One region of the Dellaglioa algida genome, then DNA from elsewhere that is predicted to be linked to it. Evidence: a T-box and tRNA genes for the amino acid it is inferred to sense, from the RefSeq annotation. Region 1 holds a T-box; the other holds one or more tRNA genes.
What was found. The T-box of region 1 lies ahead of tyrS (tyrosine--tRNA ligase). A T-box ahead of a tRNA ligase gene usually reads a tRNA of that ligase, here a tRNA-Tyr.

Region 1 (12,374 bases):
AATGAATTTTGAATCATTTCGGTTAAATCGAAATGCATATTTGGTTGATCTAAGCCAAAAAATTCTGAAACAAATGAGTTTTTTGGTGCCCGTCTGATTTCATCTGGTGTCCCAACCTGAATAAGATTACCATCATGCATAATGCCAATTCGCGTTCCAAGGCGGAGTGCTTCAGACATATCATGCGTGATAAATACAATGGTATTGTGTAATTCTTCATGCAAGTTGATAACGACATCTTGCAGTGTCTTCTTTGAAATGGGATCTAATGCGCTGAAAGGTTCATCCATTAAAATTAATTTTGGTTCGGTCGCAATGGCGCGCAAAATACCAATCCGCTGTTGTTCACCACCAGATAAATCGCTGGGCATTCTTTTACGATAGTCTTCAGGTGGTAAGCCGACGCCTAATAATAAGTCATCAACGCGTTTTCTTTGTTTATCTTTAGGCCATTTTTGTAAATCTGGCAGCAAGCTAATATTTTCGGCAACTGTCATATTAGGAAATAAGGCAATTTGTTGTAATACGTAGCCAATTTGCGAGCGTAAATCGTGTAGTGGGATTTTTTTAATATTTTGCCCTTCGAATTCGATAGTCCCAGACATAGGGTCAATTAAACGATTAATCATTTTTAACGTTGTTGTTTTCCCGCTACCACTTGGGCCAACGAGCACAAATAACTCGCCTTTATTAATATGTAAGTTGAGATCATTCAAGACTGGAACATTCTTAAAAGATTTTTTAACATGTTTGAAGTCTAACAAAATATGAGCCCCGCTTCGATTTAGTTTATTGATAAAGTCGTTCGAAATATTAACTGTTTCGCTTGATAGTTTACAGTAATAAACTTTGCGATTCAAACATCTGTTCCCAAAGAATTGAAAATAATTATTTATGTCTCATTATGGTAAACTAATCCTAGTTTCGGCTTGACTTAGAGTTAACTAGAAGTGTTTTAATAGCATTGAGGGGGAAGTATTTATGGATAATGAACAGGAATACAAAATTGGTGAGTTTGCCAAACTAGTCGGACTCTCAAGTTTTACACTTAGATATTATGAAAAAGAAGGTTTGATTAAACCACAACGCAACGCGTCCGGCTTACGGTATTATACGAAGGCCGACATTAAATGGGTAGGATTTTTGTTACACCTTAAGGGTACGGGGATGCGGATCACTGAGATTATTAAATATGTTGAATTACGGGCACAAGGTGATACAACGATTATGGAGCGACGTGAATTACTCAATCGAGTGAAAGACAACGCGGAGTCTGAAATGCGAGAACTTCAGCGTAATATTGAGTTTATTTCACATAAAATAGATTGGTACGACGGAAAAGTATCATCTGAAACAAACGAATTTAAAAGTCTTAGTTTTGAAAAATATTTAGAGCGATTCGCGATATACGATTAAAGTAAAATGGAGGCAATTATAGTGAATGAAGAACAAGTGAAAAATGGCCTATTTCCAATGGGTGAGAAAAATGACGCTTATAAAGATGTTTTTGTCGGACAAAGTTATTTGGATATGTTAGTGGCTGATCCGGAGATTAATGTTGGCGTCGGTAACGTTAGTTTTGAACCCGGAACGCGGAATAACTGGCACATTCATCATGATGGATACCAACTACTGTTGGTAACGGCGGGTGAAGGTTGGTATCAAGAAGAAGGACAAGAAACACGTCGTTTAAAAGTTGGTGACGTCGTTGTCACAAAAGATGGCGTTAAACATTGGCATGGTGCTACAAAAGATAGTTGGTTCTCACATGTCGCTATCACGGCAGGCACGCCAGAATGGCTAGAGGCTGTTGATGACGAGACATATGGTAAATTAGAAAATAAATAGGAGGTTATCAATTATGGCAAAAAAACAAACAGCAGGGCGCGACAACTTGGGCGAATTTGCACCTAAGTTTGCGGAATTAAATGATGATGTTTTATTTGGTGAAGTTTGGGCGCGAGAAAGTGAGTTGCCCGCACATCAACGTAGCATTATCACGATTTCTGCGTTAATTTCAGGTGGGAATTTTGAACAATTACCAGCTCATATGGCAATTGGAAAAACGAATGGCATTACGAAAGAAGAGATTGCAGAAATTATTACGCATTTATCATTTTATGTCGGTTGGCCTAAAGCGTGGTCAGCATTTAATATTGCTAAAGACGTTTTTGAAGATTAAGTATGAATTATAGGTAAAAGTGCGGGCTATTTAAAAGTGGCGTGCACTTTTTTTGTCATAAAGTGCTTATTGCACGATTAAAAATAGCCACGTTTAGGGTTAATAAGGGAACGATTATATATTTTTTATGGAAAAGACGTGTTTTAAATAGTAAACTTAACGGAGTATACAGATATTGGTTAAAAGAGATAACTCTGGGGGAGATAGATAGTGAAATTAAAGAAAGTTATTGTGGGATTAATGTTCTGCACGGTTATAGTGCAGACGGGAGCCGTAAGTGCGGCCTCACACCACCAAAATTCGCACAGAGAAACAATTAGTAGTCGCTCAATGGGTGGATATACCACTAATGGAAGTTTATGGTCTTCCATTAAACATAAATTTGGCTGGTAAAATCGAATAATGTTGACCGTAACGCCACTCCAAATGTTATTTTTTGACGGAGAAGCAATTGTATTAATGAATTTAATACAATATATGTTAAGTAAAGACATACGAAATACAAATAAAATAAAAATTAAAATGATAACCGATATACTGATATTTCCAATAATTTGCGGAGTAGTCGGAAATATCGGTTATTTTATTTATTTAATCTCAATGATTCTTTTTTATGTCCGTATGAATGAAAAACCATTGAATAAATATCATACGCTTAATACTTTGTTGATTACGTTCGTTCTCTATTTAGTCATCGCCAATGTTGAAACCTATCTTTTTAAACTATTGTATGAATATCGATTTCAAACAAGCGTAAAGGAATTAAATAATACCGATACATGGCTACATTTTGGCTTGCTTGGATTATTGGGTGTAGTGGCTTACTTTGGTCTACGTTTGGCTAAAGTAAAATCATTAAAAAAATTCAATGTAGATAGTATCTACTTAGAAAAATTAATCTTTTATGATTTTCTGGGTATTATTGCGTTGCTTTCACTAGTTATCTTTAGCGCTCAACATTTAAAAATTCAATTTGAATTTATCGGTATAATCATATTAGTGTTAATTATGATTATTGCCGCAATTGTTTTGATGACTTATTTTGTATTTGATAGTTACGCCAAAAGAATGGCGCTTGAGAATAAACTGCAGATGCAAGAAATCCATCAAACTTATATTGATCAAATCGAACATCGTAATAAAGAGCTCAGACGATTCAAACATGATTATCAAAATATATTACTTACGTTAGAACATTATATTCAAAATGATGATCGTGAAAAATTACGCGAGTATTTTGATGAGGTTGTGCGGGAATCAGGTAGTCAGATTGATATGGATGGTACCGGGTTTGAAACGGTTGCGCTTATCAAAAATGAACAAATTAGGTTAATGATGTATAGTAAAATTATTTTTGCGCAAAATCAAGATATTAAAGTTCATTTGGAAGTGGATCCCGATTTTGAATTCATGATGACCGGTGTTGATGCCATTCGAATACTAGGCATTTTATTCGATAACGCGATTGAAGCTTTGGTTGATTTACCAAAAGGCCAGCGATTTTTAAATATTGCGCTTGTTCGATATCAAGATTTTGATGAAGTCATTATGCGAAACGACTTCGACAAAGGGCTTGTAAAGAAAGCGAATTTTATTAATTCAAGTAGTAAGGGCGACGGGCGTGGACAAGGGCTTAAAATCGTGAGAGAGATAATGGCTAAATACGAGGATAGTCAATTTGGCGTTTGTATGAATGGCGAACAATTTGAAGTGAATGTCATTTTAAAAAGAGGAGGTGACGACTAGTGTTATCACTATTTATCTACGAAGACGATGCTCAACAATTATTGGCCGAGAGGGAAGTTTTGAATAACCAAATGATAATCAATGATTTTGATGTCACTTGGGGCGTGGTTTCTAAACATTCGGTTGATATTTTGAACGAGTTGGACCGGGATGAGACAATCACGGGACTTTATATCTTAGATGTTGAGGTTGACGATGACATGAGCGGGATTGAACTCGCAACTGAAATTCGCAAACGTGATACATTTGCGAAGATTGTTTTCGTCACATCTCATGCTGAGATGGCACTGATGACCTTTGAACGTAAAATTGAGCCTTTAGATTATATTGATAAGGGATTAGGATTTGAGCGGGTCAAAGAAAAATTAATTGACGATTTTCGTGTTGCCAATGAACGGTATCTAGCTAGTAAAGAGGAAAAAGGCCGTTTATTCTCTTATAAGGTTGGCGCACACCTCTATCAAACTGCAATCGGCGAAGTTATTTTTTTAGAGACGGCAACTAATTCGCATAAAATTATTTTACATAAGTGGAATGAGAGTATTGAATTGAACGTTAAAATGAATGACATGGAAAAAAATTATCCGGCATTATTTAGAAGTCATAAAAGTTATTTAGTTAATTTGGACTGGATAAAAGACGTTGACCTCAAGAAAAAAACGATTAATTTTAAAAATGACGCAGTTGCGTACGTGTCTTATCGTAAATTATCGGAACTAAAACGGTTAATGGAAAACAAAAAAAAGATTATCAAAGATAATTAAAAAAGGAGATAAGTAATATGGGAAAAATGTTGAAACGTATTATGGTTAGTTTAATGGGATTTTTTATTATCGCAGTAGTAGCCGAAAATAATGTGCAAGCGTCTGATGTCGGAGATCGTTATGTGACAAATGCAGAGTTACAAGATGGGAATGGGGATGCGCAAACTAGTTTTGATCAATATGACAACATGCAGGCGCATTATGATTTCACTATTCCAGCAAATAGCGGTGTAAAAGCCGGCGATCAGATGACGATTGATTTACCAAAACAATTGGTCTTAAATAAATCAGTTTCGTTTGATATCGTTAACACTGAGGGAGTAGTCATTGGAAAAGCGGTGGCTGATAAAACAACCGGGAAGTTAACGGTTACTTTTACGGATTATGTTGAAACGCATAATAAATCGGATATTACGGGTAAAATGTCTGTTTGGGTTAGTTGGAATCATGATTTGATTTCTAGCGGATCAAGCGTCCCAATCGATTGGGGTGTGGCTGGAGAGACGACAATCAACGTGAACGATGGTGAAGGATTACCGGATAAGAATGAAGCTTTGTATAAGTGGGGATCAGTTGATCCAGTTGATCCAACTTTAATTCATTGGACCGTTCGATTAAACTATACGTTAAAAAATATCAAAAATGCGGTTTATACGGATACACTGGGTAAAAACCAAACGTTGGTTCCGGGATCGGTGGATGCCGCACACGGTTATTACACGCAGAATACGTTCAATAAAACGCTGGCGGTACCTGCTAGTCAAATCGTAGAAAATGGACAAACTGGATTTACAATAACGCTTGGTGACCTAGATGATACTGTTTTGATGAATTATGATGCACGAGCAACTGATGGCGGAGCTTCTACAGCGTACGGTAATTCTGGCGTGTTAACGGGGGATGATTTTAAGACGTCAACCGTGGATGTTTATACGCCTGAAAATGGTGGTAATGGGACTGGTGAAGGTACCGATAACGGTAAACCCGAAGTACCAAAGCCCGAAGTACCAAAGCCCGAAGTACCAAAGCCCGAAGTACCAAAGCCCGAAGTACCAAAGCCCGAAGTACCAAAGCCCGAAGTACCAAAGCCCGAAGTACCAAAGCCCGAAGTACCAAAGCCTGAAGTGCCAGAAACTAAAGTCCCAGACACGAATAAACCTGTGACAAAAAAACCAGAAGTTGTCGCACCGGTGGTAACTCCTGGAAAATCTGTAGTTAAGAAAACGGTGAAAGAAACAAATGAAAAGACGGAACAACAAACATTGCCTCAAACAGGCGAAAAGTTAGATTATCAATCAATTTGGGTAGGATTGAGTTTAATTCTATTGAGCGGCGGATTGATTTTAATCGCAAGACGACGTCGTTAAAAATAGAAAAGAAGCCATAATAGGCTTCTTTTTTTGTGGAGTTTAGTGATGATAATCGATTTATTTTCTGAAATCCTGCCCAATTAAAATGCTGACTACAATAGCGGTCACGGATGCAGCAATAAATTCTATGTTTAAGAAATTATGATTTGTAAAAAATTCAATCAGTACTCTAAAAATTGTCGCAGTAGCTAGCGCCAAAATGAATGTTTTAATATAGTGAGCATTTATATACGTATTTATTTTTTTAAACATTTATAGAAACTCCTTTATATTTTTCCTAATGATGGCACAGATAAGAAAAAATAGCGAACGGCATTAAAATGAGATTAAACATCAATTGATATTTAGGGTGGGTATAAATTGTTCAGTGGCACTGAAAGCGCTATAATTAAAATTGTAATTATATTTGGAGGGATGTTTATGTATCAGGCGAATGAAAAACGTTACGATAAAATGATTTATAACCGCTTGGGTAATAGTGGCTTAAAAGTATCCGCAATTGCACTAGGGTTATGGAAAAATTTTGGTGATGAAACACCATTAAGTACGCAAAAAGATATTATTGAAACAGCATTTGATAACGGCATTACTTACTTTGATTTGGCAAACAACTATGGAGATGGTGCCGCCGAGAAAAATTTCGGCCGTATTTTACGTGAGGACTTAAGCACACATCGAGATGAAATGGTTATTTCGACGAAGGCCGGCTATTATATGTGGCCGGGTCCATACGGCGAATGGGGTTCAAAGAAAAATTTATTTGCTAGTATGGATCAATCATTAGAACGGATGCAGCTGGATTACGTCGATATTTTCTATCATCATCGCCCAGATCCTGATACACCGTTGGAAGAAACGGCAGAGGCCTTGGACCTATTAGTGCGTCAAGGTAAGGCATTGTATGTCGGGATTTCCAATTATCGTGCGCCAGAAGCTGAAAAAATGATTCAGCTCTTGAAAGCAAAACATACACCAATTATTGTTCATCAACCACGGTATAACTTGTTAGATCGTTGGATTGAGGATGGACTAAAAGATGTATTGAAGCAGGAACAGATTGGGACAGTTGCATTTAGCCCATTAGCACAAGGGTTATTAACGGATCGTTATTTAAATGGTATTCCTGATGATTCACGTGTGAAAAAATTTGATTCTTTGAAGGAAGAGCGCGTTGAAAAGACAATCGTTCAGGTTAAAGGCTTGAACGAAATAGCAATCAACCGGGGACAAACGTTAGCAGAAATGGCTTTATCATGGGATTTAAAAGATGATTCAGTTTCATCGGTCATTATTGGTGCGAGTCGTGTAAGCCAATTAATGGATAACTTAAAAGCGCTAGAACACCTAGAGTTCAGCGCCGCAGAGTTAGCAGAAATCGATAATATATTAGGATAGAAGAAAGGTTTCCGACAATCTGTCGGAAACCTTTCTTTATTTTAGCGTAATTAAAAAATATCTGCATAAAAAGCGTAATTGTCATTGTAAGCAAGAGCAATAGAATTCACGATGGACATAAAAAAACTTCCTAAGTGAGTAATACCCACCTGAGGAAGTTTTTAATTAATTTTGGTTTTCAAGAATTTCGCGGAATGGAATTAATCCTTCTGCTTGGTACTCTTTAACGAAAGCTTTAACAGCTTCTGGATCTTGTGTTTTGGAATCAATAACAAGTTGTTCAACGGGAAGTGGACGATCTGACGTTACCTTAACGTCAATAACAACTGGAACTTTAGAACCTTTAGCTTCAGCAAAGGCAGTTTTTAATTCTGCCAATGTCCGGACGGTATAACCTTTTGCACCCATGTTGTTCGCAATACCACCCCAATCGGCGTCAATTAAATCAACACCTGAATGTGGTTGTTGCTTATCATCTTGTTCGGCGCGAATGAACCCGAGTTCTTTATTACTTAGGACAACGTTAATGATCGGCATATTGTATTTAACTTGCGTTAAAACGTCTTGCATAACCATAGTCCAACCACCATCACCGGAAATCGAGAAGACTTGGCGATCTGGGAATGCTGATTGCGCACCAATTGCGGCAGGTAATGCATAACCCATTGTGGCGTACCATGCAGACGTCGTGAATTTATTTTTTTCACCAAGACGCAAGAAACGCATTGCTTCTACAGTTGCGTTACCCACATCAATTTGGAAAATAGCATCGTCATCTTTAATTTTGTTGATTTCATTGAAAACAGGTTCGAAACGAAGTGGCATACTGTCGTCTTCGTTGAAACTTTCAACCCATTTCATCCAATTTTCTTTATTTGCAATTGATGCTTTATACCATTTTGTTGGTGCAATTGGTGTTTTAACTGCATCATTTAATGCGATTAAGGTTTCCTTGGCATCCGCTAAGATAGGAACATCAACAGCATGACGTTTACCTAATTTTTCAGAATCAATATCGACTTGGATAAATTTGGCATCTGGGGCAAAGAAATAGCCACCAAATGGGAAGTCAGATCCAATAAAGAGCACGGCATCTGCTGCGCGAAGAAGATCAACACCAGGTTTATTAGCTACACGGCCTGCTGAACCCATATAAGCTTTGTAATCATCAGGAATAATTGTTTTTGCAAGTGCAGATGTTGCAATTGGTAGTGACAATTTTTCAGATAATGCAATTAACTCCTTACCGGCACCACGAATTCCTTTACCAGCATAAATAATAGGTGTTTTAGCCGTTGTCAAAATGTCTAAAGCATCTTGAATTTGTTTATCGCGAGGCATTGGGTAAAGTGGTTTTTGATAATTTGTAGCTGTTGATACAAATGTATCGTCGATTTCTTGCCAACCAAGATCAGTTGGAATGGTAACGACAGCCACACCGTTGTATTTGTAAGCTTGACGAATTGCTTCATCAACAACAACGGGCAAATTTTCAGGCGTTGTGGCCGTTCGGTTGTAGACAGAAACGTCTTCAAACATTGGATTTTCGTTCATTTCTTGGAAGTAATTTGTATTCATCATTTGTGTGCCGACTTGCCCAACTAGGGCAAGAACCGGAACGCCATCATATTTGGCGTCATAAAGACCATTCAATAGATGGACGGCGCCAGGGCCAGCTGAACCAAAAGCAACACCTAATTTTCCGGTTACTTTAGCTTCACCGGCTGCAGCAAGTGCCCCAACTTCTTCATGACGTACTTGAACATAATTAATGGTATCTTTACGGTTATGTAAGGCATTCATTGTTGAATCAAATGAGCCACCTGGTAATCCGTAGACGGTTTTAACGCCCCAATCTTCTAAAACTTTAAGCATTGCGTCTGAAGCATTAATTTTTTCTGACATAATAGCAAGTCCCCTTTTTGCAAATTTTATTCTATAAAAATATTATAGAACTATCAGTAAATTAATACTAGTGAAAGCACTTACTTTTTAGTAGTAAAAAAATAACTCAGACATGATTGCCTGAGTTATTTTAAAGAAACAATTAAATTATTTGAAGCGAACCACAATTTTACCAAGCGCGTGATGTGATTCACTGCGATCATGAGCTTCAGCCACGCCTTCTGCCGAGAACTTGTAGACTGAGTCTAACGTTACTTTTAAAGTGCCATTTTCAAGCATATTAGCTAATTTAGTTAGTTCTGCACCGTTTGGGTCTAACCAAATTGATTCAAAACGGACATTACGATTTTCGGCAAGACTGGCCGTTTTTTCAGCGGCGGTTCCGGTAATAGAAACCATTCGACCGGAACCGTGTTTTAAGATGCTAACCGATTTTTCCTGAGCTTCGCCGCCAATTGTATCAACGACAAGATCAATATCTTTTAAAACTTCGGTAAAATCTGTTTCATGGTAATCGATTACTTGATCAGCACCAAGTGCTTTAACGAAATCAATATTCGTCGAGCTAGTCGTTGTAATGACATAAGCGCCAACAGATTTAGCGAGTTGAATTGCGAAAGAACCAACGCCACCTGATCCGGCATGGATAAATACTTTTTCACCTTTTTGCAGGTGGCCGTGATCAAAGAGGGCTTGCCATGCAGTTAAGCCGGCTAAAGGAACAGCTGCTGCTTCTTCAAAACTGATATTTTCAGGTTTAGGGGCAAGTAAGTTAGCATCAACAGCTGTGTATTCCGCGTATGTGCCAAAACGGGTAGTGGCTGGGCGAGCGAAAACACGATCGCCAACTTTCCAGTCGGTTACGTTAGAACCAACTTCAGTGATAACACCGGCTACGTCCCAACCTAAGATAATAGGAAATGGCCATTTAAACATGGGCTGCAAATAACCTTCACGTGTTTTCCAGTCAACAGGGTTGATTCCGGCCGCTTTTTCTTTCACGATTACTTGGTCCGCGGTCATTTCGGGCATTGGGACATCGCGTTGTTTGAGTTGGTCTTGTCCGCCAAACTCATCGATCACAACGGCTGACATTGTTTCATTTTGTGTCATTGGACTCATCTTCTTCCTAGTTACTTTTAATTTGTAAGTGAATTGTATCGAATAAACGGGTGGAATGCAATAACGACCCTCTTTTCAGGTGACGAAATTCAACGATTAAAATTGACATTTAGGCACTATTTACGTATATTGTAGCTATAAGCGATGAAGTAGTTCAGTAGCTTTTCGACCAATTTTAAAGAAACCTGATGGCCGCTGTAAATCAGGAATTGTCGATGAGTGAAGTACGCTATGGAGCTGTCAACGATTCATCTCGTTAACGATGATTAAGCGATTATCTACTATATATAGTAGATAATAACTTGGGTGGTAACGCGGAAATTAATTCGTCCCTAATATCTTTTTTAGATATTAGGGATTTTTTTATACTTATATTATATAGGAGGAAACAGAAATGAATATTATTGACGAACTAGAATGGCGCGATGCAATTAACCAAACAACAGATGAAGACGGGTTACGCGAATTAACTGCGGAAAAATCAGTTGGCTTGTATTGTGGGGTTGATCCAACGGGTGATAGTATGCATATTGGACACTTAATTCCATTTATGATGCTAAAAAGATTTCAATTAGCAGGCCATCATCCATATATCATCATTGGCGGAGGGACAGGTTCGATTGGTGATCCAAGTGGTAAGAATTCGGAACGCGTCCTCCAATCGATGGAACAAGTTCATCATAATGAACAAGCACTTACTGCACAAATGACTAAGCTATTTGGACAAGATTCAAATATTTCAATTGTGAATAATTACGATTGGTTATCAAAAATTAGCCTTCTGGATTTCTTACGTGATTACGGTAAGCTGTTTAATGTAAACAGTATGCTGGCGAAAGATGTTGTTGCAAGTCGTTTAGAAGTGGGTATTTCATTCACTGAGTTTACGTACCAAATTTTACAATCAGTCGATTTTTTACATTTACTTAGACATCATGATGTTCAATTGCAAATTGGTGGGGCCGATCAATGGGGTAATATTACGGCCGGAATTGATTTAATTCATAAAGAACTTGGATCTGATACAAAGGCTTATGGACTAACAATTCCGTTAATGCTTAAAGCTGATGGAACGAAATTTGGTAAAACAGCTGGTGGCGCAGTTTGGTTAAATCCAGAAAAAACGACGCCATATGAATTCTATCAATTCTGGTTAAACCAGGATGACAGAGATGTTGTGAAGTATTTGAAATTCTTCACATTCTTAACGTCGGACCAAATTGCAGAGTACCAGAAATCAGTGGAAACTGCTCCAGAAAAACGTGAAGCACAACGTCGTTTGGCACGTGAAGTAACGGAATTTGTTCATAGCCCGGAAGCGGTAATAGAAGCTGAGCATATTTCTGCGGCATTATTTTCGGGAGAAGTGAAGGAACTGACGACAAGCGAAATCGAACAAGGATTCAAAAACATGCCGTCAGTTGAATTGGCAGCTGAACCAGAAAATATTGTCGAGTTGCTAGTAAATACAAAAATAGAATCATCGAAAAGACAAGCGCGCGAAGATATTACAAATGGAGCTATCCGGATTAATGGAGAAAAAATTCAAGATTTAGATTTTGTAATCAACCCAGAAAAAGAATTTGATGGTAAGTTTGTGATTATTCGTCGTGGTAAAAAGAAATATTGGCTAGGACGTGTTAACGGATAAGCACGAATGAAATAAATTGTGTGAACTAACGATAAATTACTGAAAAAATAATCTCAAAAATAGGATTAACAGTCTATTTTTGAGATTATTTTTGGTTAAAATGGAGTAATATACACGGTGTATCCGATTACATCCATATTTTTAAATTTATTTCAATTAAAAGCTTGACGAAACCTTTTATTCTTGGTAAAGTAATAAACGTTGCTTCAGCAGTAAACAACTAATTCAAAAATAATCAT
Region 2 (12,374 bases), on a different contig from region 1:
TTATTAAAACCTAATGTTTCCGAAATGGTCGGTGGACTATATAGTAGCAAAGATCCAAGACGTGATTCTGGGTTCAGTATCTTTGTATCCGGAATTAATATTGGCGCATTGATTGCACCATTATTAGTTGGATGGGTTGGACAAGAATACAATTATCACGTTGGATTTTCTCTAGCCGCGATTGGTATGTTTTTCGGTTTAGTTCAATACTACTTTGATGGAAGAAAATATTTAACTAAAGATAGTTTATATCCTAACGATCCAATTCAACCCAATGAATTGTCATCTATTATGAAAAAAGCATCAGTTGGTATTATTGCTTTGGCATTAATTTTAATCATTATGTTTTTATTTAAAGCATTAAACATTACGAATGTCATTCTTTTAATTACAATTCTTGCAGTTATTATTCCCGTTTATTACTTTACTATGATGCTTACAAGTAAAAAAACGTCGAAAGTTGAGCGTTCAAGACTTACGGCATATATTCCTTTATTTATTGCCAGTATCTTATTCTGGTCAATTGAAGAACAAGGATCCGTCGTTTTAGCAATGTTTGCTTCAACTAGAACAGAATTAAGTGCTTTTGGAATTTCTTTCCCAGCTAGTTTCTTCCAAAGTATGAATCCAATGTTTATTTTAATCTACGTACCAATTTTTGCTTGGTTATGGGTTAAATTAGGATCAAAACAACCTAGTTCACCTGCTAAATTTTCAATTGGTTTAATGTTTGCAGGCGCTTCATTCCTTTGGATGATGTTACCAGGAGTTCTTTTTGGAACAGATACTAAAGTTGGACCTTTGTGGTTAGTTGTTAGTTGGATGATGGTTATGCTTGGTGAGGTTTTGGTCTCTCCAGTTGGACTCTCGATTACAACTAAACTAGCGCCTAAGAGCTTCCAGTCGCAAATGATGAGTGTGTGGTTCTTAAGTGATGCTGTTGCTCAGGCGTTAAATTCACAAATCGTTCGTTTATATACACCCGGAACGGAATCAATGTATTTTGCAGTCGTCGGTGGTATAACTGTAGCCTTCGGTATTATGTTAAGTTTCTTCATTCCTAAAATTCATAAGCTAATGGAAGGCGTCAATTAAATAGATTTTTCTTAAAAGATATGTTAATTTTAATTAACATATCTTTTTTTGAGGAGGAAAACATGACAATTATTGCAACGAGTAGTGATAATCATTTTGATGTAAATAAAGTAAATGTGAATGAGATTATTGATCAACAGGCAGCATATTTACTCTCAATGAATGTTGATTATTATTTGATAGCCGGTGATTTATTCAATGACTTCGACGAAACGTTGAAATATATTAGTGATTTAAAAAAAATCTTGAATAACCGAGTTGTTGTATTGTTTATTGCGGGTAACCACGATATGGTAAAAAATGTAACGTTTGATACATTAGAGACTCTTTCAAACGAGTCGTACCTTCATAACCGATATATTGATATTCCTGGCACGCAATGGCGACTTGTTGGAAATAACGGATGGTATGACTATAGTTACTCAAAACAGCTGAAACGGTCTGATGAGGAAATGCTGCGTTGGAAAATGAATTATTGGATTGATAGAAAAATTGTTCAACCTATGTCAGATGTAGAGCGATTCAATTTAAGTTTAAAGCAAACTGATAAATTAATAAGTGAGGGCAAAAAATTAAATAAGAAAATTTTATTTATGACTCATTTTGTGCCTAGTCTTTCATATATTAGGGTAAATGATGATAATCGCTTCTGGAATGTTGTAAATGGCATGTTGGGTAGTCAGAAGATGGGAAGTTTATTAGAGAGTTATAAAGTTGAAAAAGTTTTATTTGGACATTTGCACGTTAAACACAATCCAGTTCAGATACATGAGACGACGTATTACATGAAACCAGTGGGGTACGGCCGAAAAAAATATAACGAATGGACAAAAAATACGTTCATGGAAGAGTGGAAATTTGCGTTACAAATAATTAATTTAAAATAAATGAAAAAAAAGCTTGATATTTGTTTCATTTTTTTGTATGATAATTAAGTCGGATAAAGCTGATATGGAAGAGTAGCGAAGAGGCTAAACGCGGCGGACTGTAAATCCGCTCCTTCGGGTTCGGTGGTTCGAATCCACTCTCTTCCACCATTTTATAATATTGGGTTATAGCCAAGCGGTAAGGCAACAGGTTTTGATCCTGTCATGCGATGGTTCGAATCCATCTAACCCAACTAGTTAAAAAGCAGATACTTAGGTATCTGCTTTTTTGTTTTACTTGTAACTTTAAATTTTTTTGCGGTATGATGGGGACAGAATTTAAATATGGTGTATGAAATGGGGAAATTATGAAAATTGGATTTATTGGGGCTGGTAATATGGCTCGCGCGATAATTGAGGGTTTAATCAAGGCAGATTTTGTGACAGCAAAAGAAATATTAGTTCATAGTGCGAGAAAGACTAGTTACGAGCCTTACGCGAAGGAAAATGGACTTACAGCTTTAGATAGTAATGATCAAGTGGTTAGCGAAGCAGATATTGTTTTTCTTGCTGTTAAACCAATTGTATTGGCGAAGGTTTTAGCGGAAATTAAAAGTTCAGTAAGGCAGCATGTGCCTGTGCTCGTTTCAATTGTATCGGGTGTTTCAATCTCCGAAATTGAAACAGAGCTGGATAATCAATCAGTCAGCATTTTAAGAACAATGCCAAATGTTAATGCAACCGTATCCGAGAGTATGACTGCATTAGTTGGAAATGATGCTTTAACGGAAAAACAAATGAAACAGGGGACTGATTTATTTGATACCATTGGAGAAACGATGCAAGTTGCCGAACATGATTTCAGTACGTTTGTTGCTCTCGCTGGGAGTTCACCTGCTTTTATCTACTTATTTATTGATACACTTGCCCGAGCTGGGGTTAAATATGGTTTAGCAAAGGATGAGGCAACTAAGATTGCCGCTCAAGCCGTGTTAGGGAGTGCCAAGAAGGTATTGTCTACTAATGACGTGCCTTGGAAATTGATTGATGAGGTTTCGTCTCCAGGTGGTACCACTGTTGCCGGATTACTTGCGATGGAAGAAGCCGGGTTCATGAATTCAATTATCAAAGCAGTTGATGCAACGATAGCTAAAGATCAAAACTAAATTTTGATAGAACCTTGTATTTTTGGTCTATACCGATTATACTAAGTGTATAAATTGAAGGGATGGCGGATAAAATGAGTATTGTTTTAAAACATGCTGTAATCTATACGGGTTCAGAAAAAATTGAAGATGCATATATTCGATTTGATAAACAAATTAGTGCAATGGGGCCAATGAGCGATTATAGAGCTTTGGCAACTGATGAAGTGAGAGACGTTGACGGACAAGTTCTCGTTCCTGGATTTATTGATGTTCATAGTCATGGTGGCTATAGTTTTGACGCAATGGACGGGGATGCCAACCAAATCAATGAAATGGTTACTGATATGATTCATGAAGGTGTCACGACTTATTTTGCGACAACGATGACACAATCACATGAAAATATTGCTAAAGCCATGGTTGCTATTAAAAAAGCGGCCGAGATGAATCCTGTTATTCGAGGTATTCATCTTGAAGGGCCATTTATTTCACCTGTTTTCAAGGGCGCACAGCCTGAAGAGTACATTGAAGCACCAGATACAAAATTATTTGATAAATGGAATGAATTATCTGGTCATATGATTAAACTAGTTACTTATGCGCCAGAACATAAAACATCTCCTGAATTTGAAAAATACTGTATTGAAAATAATATCGTGCCTTCAGTAGGTCATAGTAATGCTACGCGTGAGGAAATGAAACATTCACGTGCAAGCCATGTAACGCATCTATACAATGCCCAGCGTGAATTTAAGCATCGTGAACCAGGTGTAACTGGACATGCATTTTTAGAAGACAATATTTATACGGAAATTATTGCTGATGGTTTCCATATCGTACCTGATATGATTAAATTAGCATACGATTTAAAAGGTCCAGAACGTATTGAATTAATTACGGATTCGATGCGTGCCAAAGGGATGCCTGAAGGTTTGAGCGAACTTGGCGGACAAAAAGTTATTGTTAAAGACAAACAGGCAAGATTGGAATCTGGTAACCTTGCTGGATCAGTTTTACAATTCCAAGATGCATTTAGAAATATTATGAAGTTCACTGGTTGTGGTATTGAAGAAGCTGTATTAATGACTTCTGTCAATCAAGCTAGAGAATTTAATTTGACGTCAAAAGGTGCAATTGAAATTGGAAAAGATGCCGATATGAATTTATTTGATGCTGACTTGAAATTAGAAAGCACATATAGTTTAGGACGAAAATTTTAATAAAAGTTTAGGGTGGTAATTGCTGATGGGATCTCCCATATATATTCAAATTCACAATGATATGAAAAAAACAATCGAATCTGGTGAATGGGAAGTTGGCAATCGCATTCCGGCAGAGCGCGAGCTAGCCGTTGTATTTGGTGTCAGTAGAATGACACTCAGGCAGGCGATTCAAACCTTAGTTGATGAGGGTATTTTGGAACGTCATGTAGGTGATGGAACGTACGTTGCCCGTAAAAAAGTGCAAGAAAAAATGTCTGGTGTTACAAGTTTTACTGATTTAATGGCTGAACAAGGTAAGGTTGCTTCAAGTAAGACCATAACATACCATGTTACAACGCCTTCGTTAAGTGAAATTGAAAAATTACAATTAAGTGATGGTGAGCTCGTTTTACGAATGGAACGAATTCGTTATGCTGACGGGTTACCAATTTGTTTTGAAGTTGCAACAGTTCCCAATAAATTAGTTGATGGGTATAGTAAAACTGAAATCACGAGTTCTTTATACCGTACGTTGGAAGAAAAAGCTGAATTGACGTTAGGTGGGGCACAACAGACAGTGTCTGCAATGTCTGCCGCTGAAAACATAGCTGAGTACCTCTCAATCAAGCGCGGTGAAGCCATTTTAAGACTTCGTCAAGTTAGTTTTTTAAAGAATGGTGAGCCATTTGAATATGTCCGGACACAATATGTAGGGAATCGTTTCGAATTTTATCTAGAAAAATAAAGTTCAAAAAATATTAATTGCTCTATCTCAACCATATCAGTGGATGAGATAGAGTAATTTTTTTTAGAGAATTTTGTTCGATTGACATCAAATTAAGATAAGGCTATATTATTTTAGGAGCAAAAATAAATTATTTGAAGGAGTTTTAATCTATATGTATTTATTAGTTAATATTTTAGGTGTTGCCATTTTTATTTTAGTTGCATTAGCGTTTTCCAAGAAAAAAAGAGAAATAAACTGGCGCTCAATTGCAATTATGGTTGTTATTAATTTATTTTTGGCTTGGTTCTTAACAGAATTCTCACTAGGACGTAATATGGTGGAAGGTGCCGCTAATGGGTTTAACTGGTTAATGAGCGCTGCATATCAGGGTATTCAATTTATGGTGCCAGCTATGCCTAAAGTAACTGAATTAGGGTTCTTTATGAGTGTCTTGTTGCCCGTTATTATGATTGTACCGTTATTTGATATTTTAACGTACATCGGCATTTTGCCATGGATCATCAAATGGATTGGCCGCGGTTTATCAAAAATAACTGGTCAACCAAAATTTGAATCATTTTTCGCAGTAGAGATGATGTTTTTAGGAAATACAGAAGCGCTTGCCGTTTCAAGTTTACAATTAAAATTAATGAAATCTGAACGAAACTTAACATTGGCCATGATGTCAATGAGTTGTGTGACGGCCTCAATTATTGGTGCCTATACAACAATGATGCCAGGTCAATATATATTGACAGCTATTCCAATCAATATTATTAATGCCATAATCATAACGAGTATCTTAAATCCAGTGAAAGTAACTGCTGAAGAAGATACTATTGCTGAAATGACTGGTAGTAATTCAAATGATTTAGAAGTTTCTGAATCAGATGGTAAAAAAGAACCATTCTTCGCTTTCTTAGGTGATTCAATTTTGGGCGCTGGTAAATTAGTTTTAATTATTGCCGCAAATGTTATTGCCTTCGTAGCTTTAGCAGCCTTGATTGATAACATTCTTGGATTAGCTAATCCAAACTTATCACTTGAAAATATTTTAGGGGTTATCATGTTCCCATTTGCTTGGTTAATGGGCTTCAATCCTTCAGACGCGTTTGAATTAGCACGTTACATGGGAACAAAATTAGTTACAAACGAATTTGTTGTCATGGGTCAAGTATCAAGTACGATTAACTCATTCGCACCACATTACAAAGCAGTATTAACTGTCTTTGTAACATCGTTTGCAAACTTCTCAACAATCGGCATGATTATCGGTTGTTTCAAGGGAATTGTAAATAAAGAAAAAAATGATGTTATCGCAAGAAACGTTGGTTACATGTTATTATCAGGTATCTTAGTCTCATTGTTATCAGCTGGTATGGTTGGTATTTTCGTTTGGTAATATAAAAGTACGCAAAAAAGAACTGAGAAAATTAATTTCTCAGTTCTTTTTTTTCCGTCTAGAAAATTTTTCTTTATATATTAAGAATAAATAATGCGGGATGGCTAACATTCTAATAAACCGGGTGGGTTCTTGGAAAAGTCGGTACAACCACTCAACATGGTGATTTTGCCAAAATTGAGGCGCACGGTTGACGTTACCAGCTAGAACATCAAAACTACCGCCGACGCCCATCCAAATGCTATCAGATATATGGCGATTTCGCTGAATAAACGTTTCTTGGTTAGGAAAACCCGTTGCAACAAAGATGAAATCGGGCCGTGTAGTCTTGATGTTGGTAACAATTTCGTGATCGTCCTTGAAATAGCCGTTATGAAAGCCTACTAAATTGATATTTGGGTAATCCGTATCCATTTTAGTCACGACTTTTTGGATAACGGGTTCTGCTGCCCCCACCAAATAGATTGATTTGTGATGACTATTAGCCCATTCAAGTAGGCTTGTTAAGGTATCAAAACCAGTTATTCGTTCAGGGAGCGGCGTTCCTAAGATGGCGCCACCTTTAATAATGCCAATACCATCTGGCGTAACATAGTCGGCCTGCGAGAGAATTTTTTTGTAATCCAAATGTTGTCTCGCGAATAAAACGATTTCTGGATTTGCAGTCACAATAAATCGATTTTTACGAGCTAATGAATCGGACTCGATTTGTGCTAAAAACTTAGCGTTTGTTGTATTGATAAATTCGACATCTAAAATAGTTGTTTTTTTAAAATTATTTGACATAAAATTATCCTCACTTTTTGGACTTTGATTCATTATAACAGAAGATAAATTGAAAATGAGAGCTGAATATGACGAATTGCCGAAAAAATGGTAAAATGTAAATTATAATTTGTGTGCTGGAAAACCTTTCTAGTAATGCATTCATTTTAAAGGAGAAACATCATGGTAAAAAATTACCCAGATGATAGTTATACTTTACATACGGACGCTTACCAAATCAATATGATTCAAACGTATTGGCAAAAAAACATTCATAATAAAAATGCTGTATTTGAGGTTTTCTTTAGGAATCTACCATTTTCCAACGGTTACGCAATTTTTGCTGGTTTAGAACGAGCAATCAATTATATTCAAAATTTAAAATTTTCAGAGACAGATATCGCGTACTTAAGAGAAGTGGCAGAATATCCAGATGATTTTCTTGCTTATTTAAAAGATTTTCATTTTCGTGGTACAATTCGTGCTGCCGTTGAAGGTGAAGTTGTTTTTAACGGGGAACCTATTTTACAAGTTGAAGGCCCTCTAGCAGACTGTCAGTTAGTTGAAACGGCGCTATTGAATATTATCAACTATCAAACGTTGATTGCAACAAAATCAGCCCGGATTAAAGCAGTTGCTGGAAATGATGGCGTATTAGAATTTGGGACTAGACGTGCACAAGAATTTGACGCTGCTATCTGGGGTACACGTGCAGCGTACATCGGTGGATTTGATGCGACGAGTAACGTTCGAGCTGGTAAGATTTTTGGTATTCCTATTAGTGGAACACACGCTCATTCGTTAGTTCAGGCTTACAGAGATGACTATGATGCATTTATGGCTTATGGGACAACGCATCGTAATTGTGTCTTTTTAGTGGATACATACGACACCTTAAAAAGTGGCGTTCCTAGCGCAATTAAAGTTGCCAAAGAGTTAGGCGATAAGATTAACTTTATGGGCGTACGGATTGATAGTGGCGATATGGCGTACATCTCTAAACGGGTTCGTGAACAATTAGATGAGGCCGGTTTTACGGAGGCTAAAATCTATGCCTCAAACGATTTGGATGAAAAAACAATTACTAACTTAAAAATGCAAGGTGCTAAGATTGATGTTTGGGGTGTTGGCACAAAATTAATTACGGCTTATGATCAGCCTGCCTTAGGTGCCGTCTATAAGATGGTCGCTATTGAAGGCGGAGACGGAAAAATGGTTGATACCATTAAATTAAGTAACAATGCTGAAAAAGTATCGACGCCCGGCAAGAAACAAGTTTGGCGCATTACGAATAAGGCTGATGGTAAGACTGAAGGGGATTACATCGCATTGTGGGATGAAACACCTCAAAAACAAGAATCACTTTATATGTTCCATCAACAATATACGTATATCAATAAGTTGGTAACAAATTACAATGCGCGTCCAATTTTACAAGATATTTTTGTTGGAGGCGAACTGGTCTATGATCAACCTGAGTTAGATGAGATTAGAGAATACTCAAGAATTCAGTTGGAAGGATTATGGGAAGAATATAAACGCGAATTGAATCCGCAAGACTATCCCGTTGATTTATCGCAAAAAGCTTATGATAATAAAATGTCTATTATTCAAGAAATTAGAAATAATATGAATAACATTAAGTAAATGAGGGTGGGTTAATTTTGACTGACTTACAAAAACAAATTATTGAAACGTTAAAAGTAAAATCGAGCATAGATCCTGCAGAGGAAATTCGGATTAGTATCGATTTTATGAAAGCTTATCTACTGAAATACCCATTTTTAAAATCTTTGGTTTTGGGGATTTCTGGTGGACAAGATTCAACCCTTGCCGGATATTTAGCACAGCAGGCTGTTAAGGAATTACGTGAAGAAACTGGCAATACAGATTACCAATTTATTGCAGTCCGCTTACCATATGGAAATCAAGCTGATGAGTCTGATGCACTGGACGCCATTAAATTTATGCAAGCAGACCAAGTGGCACGTGTCGACATTAAAGGTGCTACTGATGAAATGGTAAAAAGCTTGATTGCAAATGACCTTGAAGTTTCTGATTTTAATAAAGGAAACGTGAAGGCTCGCCAACGAATGATTGCCCAGTACGGAATTGCTGGTGCAAAAGTTGGTGCCGTCGTTGGAACGGATCATGCTGCCGAAGCAATTACTGGATTTTATACAAAATATGGTGACGGTGGGGCAGATATCACACCACTTTGGCGATTGAACAAGCGTCAAGGTCGATCAATGCTGATCTTGCTAGAGGCACCTGAACATTTGTATTTGAAAGTACCTACGGCCGATTTGGAAGAAGATCGTCCAGCACTACCTGATGAGGTCGCATTGGGCGTAACTTATGATAATATTGATGATTATCTTGAGGGTAAGACTGTTTCGAAAGAAGTTAGTAATAAGATTGAAAATTGGTATTTAAAGACGGAACACAAACGCCACTTACCAATTACTGTTTATGATTCTTTTTGGAAGTAAATAGTTGCGTTACGCGTTTCATTTCAGTTATACTTAAAGAAATCATAGGGGAGTAACTAGCGGTTTAACCGCGGCAATGTCACCAACAAGAAAGTTCTTTTTCTGGTATTGCCTTAAATAGTGAGACTTATGTATGTTCAAAGTTCCGCAACATACATAAGTCTTTTTTTGTATATTGCGAAACTATTATAAGGAGGATCACTATGGCAAAAAGGATTTATGCACAATCAGTTGAAGATGTTCTGGCAGATCAAAAGACAGATTTGGAAGGACTAACGACCCAAGAAGTAACGGAACGAACAGAAAAGTATGGACTAAACCAACTATCTGAGGGCAAGAGCAAGTCAATGATCCAAAAATTCTTTGATCAATTCAAAGATTTCATGATTATTGTCTTGATTGTTGCGGCTTTAATTGCGGCTTCATCAGGAGAAGTAGTAGACGCAATTATCATCATGTTAGTTGTGGTATTGAATGCTGTATTCGGTGTTTTCCAAGAGTCAAAGGCCGAAGAGGCAATTAATGCATTAAAAGAGATGTCGACACCTAATGCAAATGTCAAACGAAATGGTCAAATCGAAATTGTAAAAAGTGAGCACCTAGTACCGGGAGACATTGTGTTGCTTGAAGCTGGCGATGTTATTCCAGCAGATTTACGATTAACACAGATTGCATCACTTAAAATTGAAGAATCTGCACTAACGGGTGAATCGGTGCCTGTTGATAAAAGTTTACTTCTGTTAGAAGATGAGGATGCCGGGATTGGTGATCGCCATAATATGGCCTTTATGAACAGTAATGTTACTTATGGTCGTGGCGAGGGAGTTGTTGTTGGCACGGGGATGGATACTGAGGTTGGACGAATTGCCGGCATGCTTAACTCCGCTGATGAAATGAAAACACCATTACAAGAAAATTTAAATCAACTAGGTAAAACGTTAACGATTTTAATTTTAATCATTGCTGTTATTGTCTTTTTCGTTGGGTTACAAAACGGAGATAACAGTGTTATCGATATGTTACTGATTGCAATCTCATTAGCCGTTGCTGCTATTCCAGAAGGATTACCAGCGATTGTGACCATTATTTTAGCGCTTGGTACACAAAAAATGGCTAAACGTAATGCAATTGTTAGAAAATTACCAGCAGTTGAAACATTGGGTAGTACGGATATCATTGCATCAGATAAGACGGGAACATTAACGTTAAATCAAATGACTGTTGAAAAGCTATTTATTAATAATGAGTTAGTTGATGCCGATAAGGTAGAGACTAATTTAGATAATCCGTTATATCAAGTCATGTCATTTAGTAATGATACGAAACAGACATCTGAGGGCGAGTTAATTGGTGATCCAACGGAAACAGCATTAATTCAGTACCATTTAGACCATGGTTTAAATGTGACGGAGCTATTAGCTAAAGAACCTCGTGTCGCTGAAGTGCCATTTGATTCAGAACGTAAATTAATGTCAACTATTCAAAAGAATACTGATGATACATTCTTTGTTGCAGTTAAAGGTGCGCCCGATCAATTATTGAAACGTGTTACACGTTATATTGAAAATGGCGAAATTAAAGCAATGACTGATGCACAATTAGACCATATTATGGCAAATAACCATGATATGGCAACACAGGCATTACGTGTGTTAGCATTTGCCTATCGTCAAATAGATGCTATTCCTGAAACTTTAGATTCAGAAACCGTAGAAAATGATCTGATTTTTGCCGGATTGGTTGGGATGATTGATCCAGAAAGACCAGAGGCAGCCGCTGCAGTTCATGAAGCAAAGAAAGCTGGAATTCGTCCATTGATGATTACCGGTGATCACCGTGATACTGCCGAAGCAATTGCCGTTCGATTGGGAATTGTTGAAGCAGGGCAACACGAAGCGATTATTTCTGGTTCTGAGTTAGATGATTTGTCGGACGCAGAATTTGAAAATAAGGTTGAACAATACTCTGTTTATGCGCGAGTATCACCCGAACATAAAGTTCGAATTGTTAAAGCGTGGCAGAAAAAGAATCAAGTTGTTGCTATGACCGGTGATGGTGTGAATGATGCGCCAGCCCTAAAATCAGCAGATATTGGAATTGGAATGGGTATTACCGGAACAGAAGTATCTAAGGGTGCTTCTGATATGGTTCTTGCCGACGATAATTTTGCGACAATTGTTTTTGCTGTTAAAGAAGGTCGTAAGGTCTTTTCTAATATTCAAAAATCTATTCAATATTTACTTTCTGCTAACTTGGGTGAGGTTTTAACTTTATTCGTCATGACGATGATGGGTTGGAGTATTCTGGCACCTGTGCATATTTTGTGGATTAACTTGGTGACAGATACATTCCCCGCAATTGCATTGGGTGTAGAACCCGCTGAAAAAGGATTAATGAGTCACAAGCCACGTGGACGTAAATCAAACTTCTTCTCTGGTGGTGTAATGCCAAGTATTATCTATCAGGGTATTTTAGAAGGTGCCATAACATTATTTGTTTATTGGTTAGCTTTAACGTATCCTGTTCATATGGGTGATAAATTGATTCATGCGGATGCTTTAACAATGGCTTTTGCAACATTAGGATTAATTCAGTTATTCCATGCGTTCAACGTTAAATCAATTCATGGGTCAATCTTTAACCGTAATATCTTCAAAAACGTAACATTTAACTGGTC

Region 2: it encodes a tRNA-Tyr, which carries the amino acid that the T-box ahead of tyrS (tyrosine--tRNA ligase) is inferred to sense. The anticodon was not compared.

Annotation. Positions count from the first base shown of each region.
Region 1 covers NZ_JANXLE010000001.1:372,652-385,025, forward strand. The annotation lists gene N0K73_RS01675 (ABC transporter ATP-binding protein) at 1-764, opposite strand, end outside; gene N0K73_RS01680 (MerR family transcriptional regulator) at 982-1,416, shown strand; gene N0K73_RS01685 (cupin domain-containing protein) at 1,423-1,848, shown strand; gene N0K73_RS01690 (carboxymuconolactone decarboxylase family protein) at 1,862-2,182, shown strand; gene N0K73_RS01695 (sensor histidine kinase) at 2,642-3,928, shown strand; gene N0K73_RS01700 (LytR/AlgR family response regulator transcription factor) at 3,928-4,692, shown strand; gene N0K73_RS01705 (collagen binding domain-containing protein) at 4,710-6,059, shown strand; gene N0K73_RS01710 (hypothetical protein) at 6,120-6,314, opposite strand; gene N0K73_RS01715 (aldo/keto reductase) at 6,483-7,457, shown strand; gene spxB (pyruvate oxidase) at 7,623-9,362, opposite strand; gene N0K73_RS01725 (NADP-dependent oxidoreductase) at 9,510-10,484, opposite strand; T-box leader at 10,620-10,821, shown strand; gene tyrS (tyrosine--tRNA ligase) at 10,879-12,135, shown strand.
Region 2 covers NZ_JANXLE010000005.1:578-12,951, forward strand. The annotation lists gene N0K73_RS05040 (peptide MFS transporter) at 1-1,095, shown strand, start outside; gene N0K73_RS05045 (metallophosphoesterase) at 1,158-1,982, shown strand; tRNA gene N0K73_RS05050 (tRNA-Tyr) at 2,049-2,132, shown strand; tRNA gene N0K73_RS05055 (tRNA-Gln) at 2,144-2,215, shown strand; gene proC (pyrroline-5-carboxylate reductase) at 2,330-3,127, shown strand; gene nagA (N-acetylglucosamine-6-phosphate deacetylase) at 3,202-4,329, shown strand; gene N0K73_RS05070 (GntR family transcriptional regulator) at 4,355-5,056, shown strand; gene N0K73_RS05075 (NupC/NupG family nucleoside CNT transporter) at 5,211-6,440, shown strand; gene N0K73_RS05080 (WecB/TagA/CpsF family glycosyltransferase) at 6,480-7,226, opposite strand; gene N0K73_RS05085 (nicotinate phosphoribosyltransferase) at 7,389-8,852, shown strand; gene nadE (NAD(+) synthase) at 8,870-9,697, shown strand; gene N0K73_RS05095 (cation-translocating P-type ATPase) at 9,901-12,374, shown strand, end outside.